2 linked regions of the Geobacter metallireducens GS-15 genome follow. The protein of the gene in region 1 binds, or shares a complex with, the protein of each later gene. Links are inferred from orthologs where the notes say so. Each region holds a gene or a part of one and is shown on either strand. Other genes may lie near its edges.

The links. Proteins that work in one complex are often made in the same cells at the same time.
Region 2: the proteins of holB (region 1) and dnaN are in contact, whole or in part, in a cryo-EM structure (PDB 8GIZ), measured with the Escherichia coli proteins. The link is inferred for Geobacter metallireducens GS-15 from one-to-one orthologs.

Annotation. Positions count from the first base shown.
Region 1 is NC_007517.1:2,626,282-2,629,199, reverse strand. The notes cover bases 2-2,847. They hold holB (DNA polymerase III subunit delta'), read right to left. Parts: upstream 1,980-2,847; coding sequence 1,023-1,979; downstream 2-1,022. Other genes in these bases: rnc (ribonuclease III), read left to right, coding at 2,770-2,847; tmk (dTMP kinase), read right to left, coding at 1,983-2,636; ricT (PSP1 domain-containing protein), read right to left, coding at 2-992. Outside these bases: more of ricT, read right to left, coding at 1-1; more of rnc, read left to right, coding at 2,848-2,918. UniProt on the Escherichia coli protein: Part of the beta sliding clamp loading complex, which hydrolyzes ATP to load the beta clamp onto primed DNA to form the DNA replication pre-initiation complex.
Region 2 is NC_007517.1:883-3,902, forward strand. The notes cover bases 68-3,015. They hold dnaN (DNA polymerase III subunit beta), read left to right. Parts: upstream 68-954; coding sequence 955-2,076; downstream 2,077-3,015. Other genes in these bases: dnaA (chromosomal replication initiator protein DnaA), read left to right, coding at 68-731; recF (DNA replication/repair protein RecF), read left to right, coding at 2,159-3,015. In the rest of the region: more of dnaA, read left to right, coding at 1-67; more of recF, read left to right, coding at 3,016-3,020. UniProt on the Escherichia coli protein: Confers DNA tethering and processivity to DNA polymerases and other proteins. Acts as a clamp, forming a ring around DNA (a reaction catalyzed by the clamp-loading complex) which diffuses in an ATP-independent manner freely and bidirectionally along dsDNA.

The sequences.
Region 1 (2,918 bases):
TTGCCGCGTTCTCCGCGCTGCTGGTCCTGGTTCTTTTTAGTATCGCGCTCCCGGCGCTGCTCGCCGTCGTCTCCCGGTTTCTGCTCACGGTCCCGGGGTTTTTCCCGCCGCTGATTGTCGGAAGAGCTTTGCGGTTCCTTCTCCCTCTCCCTAGTGCCACCCTCCCGGCGTGGGGACTTGGGGCGCTCCGAGATGTCCTCGGGCTTGATGCTCTCCCCCTTGAGCTCTACAATCCGGTCGTCGTCGGTCTTGACGAAGACGGTCCCCTCGATGATGTTCTGCTTGATGACTTCCCCTTCGGTGCTGCCGCACTTCACAACTTTACCGCATTTGGGAAGGCATTTCTTGAGGGAGCAGTAGGTCTCGTACTCGTAGCCGAGACAGCAGAGGAGTCGGCCGCACTGTCCGGAGATTTTCGTGGGGTTGAGGGCCAGGTTCTGCTCCTTGGCCATTTTGACCGATACGGGCTCGAACTCGCGCAAAAACGACGAACAGCAGAGTTCTCGCCCGCAGATGCCGATGCCGCCTATCATCTTCGATTCGTCACGGACGCCGATCTGACGCATCTCGATGCGGGTGTGGAACTGATGGGCCAGATCCTTGACCAGTTCCCGGAAATCGACCCGCCCGTCGGCGGTGAAGTAGAAGATGGCCTTGCTCCCGTCAAAAAGGTATTCCACCTTGACGAGTTTCATCTCCATCCCCCGCTCCTTGATCTTGCGGAGGCAGAACGCGTGGGCTTCCTGCTCCCGGGCGTCGTTGCGGGCAGCCGAGGCGAGATCCGACGGTTCGGCGATCCGGATGGCGGTCTTGAGCCCTTCGGGTACATGGGCCTCTTCGTATTCCCGGGGGGGGGTGACGACGGTGGCGATGCTCCGCCCCCGCTCTGTCTCGACGATGATCTTGTCTCCCGGCTTGAGGTCGAGATCGCCCGCCCCGAAGTCGTAGAGTTTGCCGGCGGTGTGGAACTGGGCCTTCACAATCTTTACCAAGTTGTCCTCCGAAAAAAATACAAGCGGCGTTTACCCCGCCAGACGCATCAGGAGCACGTCGAGGGTGAGCCGCGGGTTGGCGTTGCGCATGAGGGCCTGGCGGGCCTCCATGGTGTTGCTTATTCGTTCGAGATTCTTTTCCCGCGACAGGCGCGCCGCCTCGCTTTCCAGAAATGGCATGATGTCGCGGTTGACCACGGCATCGCTCCCCCCCTGGATGAGGAGGATGTCGCGCAGAAGCGACGCGAGCACGTCCAACTGCTTCAGGGCCTGTTCGCGGTTGGCGGCCATCTCTTCGGCAGCGGCGAAGAGGGAGGCCGTGTCGCTGAGGGAGAGGGTCCTGAGCCGTTCCAGGAGCGCTTGCCGGTCCACCGTGTCCGCTTCCTCATCCCCAAGGGCTTTCCCCAGGCTTCCACCCGCAAGGGATGCGGCAAGGCGTGCTGCGGCCCGGTCCCGTCCGGCTGCCACCAGTCGCTCCTCGATGAGCTCCTCGGGAAGGGGCGCAAAGCGCAGGAGCTGGCAGCGGGAGCGGATCGTGGGAAGGACCCCGTCCAGGTTCGTGGTGAGGAGGATCATCAGGGCATTGCCCGGCGGTTCCTCCAGGGTCTTCAGGAGGGCGTTGCCTGCTGCCGGATTGAGCCGGTCCGCATCCCTGATGATGCATGCCTTGAGCGGCGCCTCGATGGGGCGAAGCACCAGTTCCCGCTGGAGTTCCCGGACCTGGTCTATCTTGATGAACGCCCCGTCGGGTTCCACCGGGTGGAGATCGGGGTGCTGCAGCGTCGCCATCTTCCGGCAGGAGGGGCAGGTGCCGCACCCATCATCCCGGCCGCAGAAGGCAGCCTCCACAAAAGCGAGAGCCGTGGTTCCCTTGCCGCATCCCCCGATTCCCTCGAACAGGTAGGCATGGGCCGTCTTGCCGGAGCGAAGCGCACGCCGCAGAACGTTGACGGGGGTATCCTGGCCAATGACGCGGGAGAAGGGCACCGCCTACCTCCTTGCAGGGGATGCGGGAAGGCGGGCAAGGATCGCCTCCGTCACGAGGGCCTCGGTCTCTTCGATGCCGCCACTGCCGTCCAGAACCACGAACCGCCCCGGTTCGGCAGCGGCGAGGGAGAGGAAGCCGTCCCTGATCCGCTCGTGGAAGAGGATGGACTCCTGCTCGAACCGCTCCTCCCGGGCCGCGCTGCTTGTGTTGATCCGGGCCATGGCCCGGGCGAGCCCCGTCTCCACGGAACAGTCCAGAAGGAGGGTCAGATCCGGTCTGATGCTGCCGGCGGCCAGGCTGTTGAGCTGGGCAATCAGTTCCCGGTCCAGCTTGCGGCCGAATCCCTGGTAGGCCATGGTGGAGTCGGTGAAGCGATCGCAGAGGACGATCTTCCCCGCTGCCAGGGCCGGTTCGATCACCTCCGCCACGTGCTGGGCCCGGGCCGCCGCGTAGAGGAGGAGTTCGGCCATGGGCACCATGGCGCTGTTGCGGGCGTCCAGAAGAATTGCCCTGATGGCGTCGGCGATGGGGCATCCTCCCGGTTCGCGGGTCACCACCACCCCGTGGCCGGCCCGGCTGAGCCGTTCGGCGACCAGTCGGACCTGGGTCGACTTGCCGCATCCCTCGATTCCTTCGAATGTGATGAAAAAACCCATGGGGGTTGCATTGCCCTTCCATTTTGTAAAAGCTGAATTATAGGGAAGTGGCAAGGGTAAATCAAGGCAAAAATCCCCGACAAGTCGCATAATTATTGATAAATACGGCGGATTCAGGTTATAGTGTTTGGTCATGGGAGAACGGGGCGTAGAGGACAAAAGCGCGGTTCAGGAGAGCGCGACTGAACTGGAGGCGGGCATCGGCTACCGCTTCGTCAATCGGCAGTTCCTGGCTGAGGCCCTTACCCATCGTTCCTGGGTGAACGAGCGCCGCGGCGAGGA
Region 2 (3,020 bases), 2.6 Mb from region 1 along the record:
AGTTCCGCAAGATGGACCTCCTCCTCATCGACGACATCCAGTTCATCGCCGGCAAGGAACGGACCCAGGAAGAGTTTTTCCACACTTTCAACGCCCTCTACGAGTCACACAAGCAGATCGTGGTCACCTCGGACAAGTTTCCCAAGGACATCCCCGGCCTGGAGGAACGGCTCCGCTCCCGCTTCGAGTGGGGACTCATCGCCGACATCCAGCCCCCGGACACCGAGACCAAGGTGGCCATCCTCAGCAAGAAGGCCGATTCCGACGGCATCCGCCTTCCGGACGACGTGGCGCTCTTTCTTGCCTCCAGCGCCAGCACCAACGTGCGGGAGCTGGAAGGGATGCTGATCCGCCTCGGCGCCGTGGCGAGCCTCACGGGAAAGAACATCACCCTTGACATGGCCCGGGAGGTTCTGAAAGACATCATCGTCGACAAGACCAAAGAGGTCACCGTGGAGATGATCCAGAAGTATGTGGCCGACCACTTCAACATCAAGGTGGCGGAGCTTAAGTCGGACAAGCGCCTCAAAGCGCTGGTGGTGCCACGCCAGATCGCCATTTACCTCTGCCGCGACCTGACCAAGGCCTCGTACCCGGATATCGGGGAGAAATTCGGAGGGAAGGACCACTCGACCATCATCCACTCGGTGAAGAAGGTGGACAAGCTCCTCTCCCAGGATTTCGAGCTGAAAAGCACCATTGAGACCCTGCGCAAGGGGCTGTTGAACTAAAGGGGACAACCCTGTGAATGGAGGGACCCTTTGTGGACAACCTTCCTATCCTTGACCGTCCGCTCCGGGATAACCCGGCAGCCGTCAACAGGGAAGTACTGATAAAAATTGTGTTACTATCGTGAGTTACCGGGTTATCCCCGGATCCACAGCCCCTATTGCTTCTACTAAGCTTTAAAAAAGCATAAACATACTAATCTGCATCTGTTGACAAGGAGGAGCGATGGAATTCAAGATCGACAAGGAAACCTTCTCCCGGGCTCTCCAGAAGATCCAGGGAATCGTCGAAAAGAGGAACACCATGCCGATCCTCTCCAACGTCCTTATCGAGGCCCATGCCGATCGGATCGAGCTGACGGCCACGGACCTGGAAGTGGGAATGAAGAGTTCCTACGAGACGACTGTGACCCGGGAGGGACGAATCACCGTTTCGGCCAAGAAGCTCTACGAGATCGTCAAGGAACTCCCCGAGGAAGCCATCTCTTTCGCCACCAAGGAGAACGACTGGGTGGAAATCCGCTGTGGCAAGGCCCATTTCAGCATCGTCGGCCTTTCCCCCGAGGAGTTTCCCTATTTCCCCAAGGTGAACGAAGAGAGCCTGATCCGGATCGAGGGGGCGCTCCTGGCCGACATGATCGAGAAGACCGCCTACGCCATCTGCTTCGACGAGACCAAGTACAACCTGAACGGCACCTTCGTGAAGGCCACCGTTGAAGATGATAAACCGATTCTCCGGATGGTGGCCACCGACGGCCACCGCCTCTCCATCGCCGAGAAGGAATTCCACGGGGCCGTGGGGCCCGAGATGGCCAAGGGGGTCATCTTCCCCAAGAAGGGTATCTTCGAGCTCAAGAAGATCTGCGAGGAGGCGACCACCGAAGAACTGGCCCTCGGCTTCATGGACAACAGCGCCGTCATCAAGAAGGGGAACACCGTGGTGGTGATGCGGCTCGTGGACGGTGAGTTCCCCGACTACACCCGCGTAGTCCCCGTGGCCAACGACAAGATCGTGACCGTGGCCCGGGATCCGTTCCTCCACTCCCTGCGGCGGATGTCGATCCTCTCCAGCGAGAAGTTCAAGGGGATCCGGATGGAGATCAACGGCGAGCAGATGATCATCTCCTCCAGCAACCCTGAACTGGGGGAAGCGTCGGAGGAACTGGACGCGGCCTACAGCGGCCCTCCCCTTTCCATCCGGTTCAATGCCAAGTACCTCCTGGACGTCCTGGCGGTCCTCAACGAGAGCGAAGTGGCGCTGGTCCTCCGGGACGAGCTGTCGCCGGCCATCGTGAAACCGGCCGCGGTCGACGGTTTCACCGCGGTGATCATGCCGATGCGGCTGTAGGAAACAGTAACCGGCAGGCACGGAAGGCGAAGGCCCCTCCCCGGGAGAGGCCTTTTGCCGTTCTTTCGGCTATAGAAACACCATGTTTGTGACGAAGATCCAGATCAGTTCCTTCCGGAACATCGCCGCGGCGGAGATCCGCTTCGACCGGCGCTTCAATGTCCTCCACGGCGCCAACGGCCAGGGGAAGACCTCGGTCCTGGAGGCCATCTATCTCCTGGGGACCATGAAGTCGTTTCGCCTCGCCAAGACCCCTGATCTTGTCAGCTGGAACACCCCCCATGCGCTCCTGCGGGGATGGGCCGAGCGGGACGGGGTCGGCAGGGAGATCGCCCTCTACCTGGGGAAGGAAGGCCGCAAAGCGAGGGTCGACCAGAAGCCGGTGACCCGGCTCGCCGATTTCTTCGGCAACGTGAACGCCGTGGTCTTCTCCCCCGAGGAGATCGCCATGGCCCGCAGCGGCCCGGACCTCCGGCGCCGCTACCTGGACCGGGCCATCTTCAGCGGAGATCTGGGGTACCTGCTCCTCCACCACGAGTACCACCGGCTCCTCAAGCAGCGCAACGCCCTGCTGAAGCGGGGAAGCCGGGAAGGGCTCGATATCTGGACCGGACAGCTGGCCGAAGCGGGTACCCGGCTCATGGTAAAGCGGATGGGATACCTGGCCGAGATAGAGCCGCTGGTGCAACGGTTCTACCGGGAGATTGCCGGGGGCGAGGAAGAGGCGGGGCTTGCCTATCGTCCCCACCTCACTACCCCCGACTTGGTGAGTCGGGAGGGAACGGACGCGCTTCTGGCTCTCTTCGGGGCCCATGAGGCGGAGGAACTCCGCCGGGGAACCACCGTGGTGGGCCCCCACCGGGACGACGTGGACTTCGTCCTGAACGGCCGGGTGATCCGCACTCACGGCTCCCAGGGGCAACAGCGCAGCTTCGTCCTGGCCC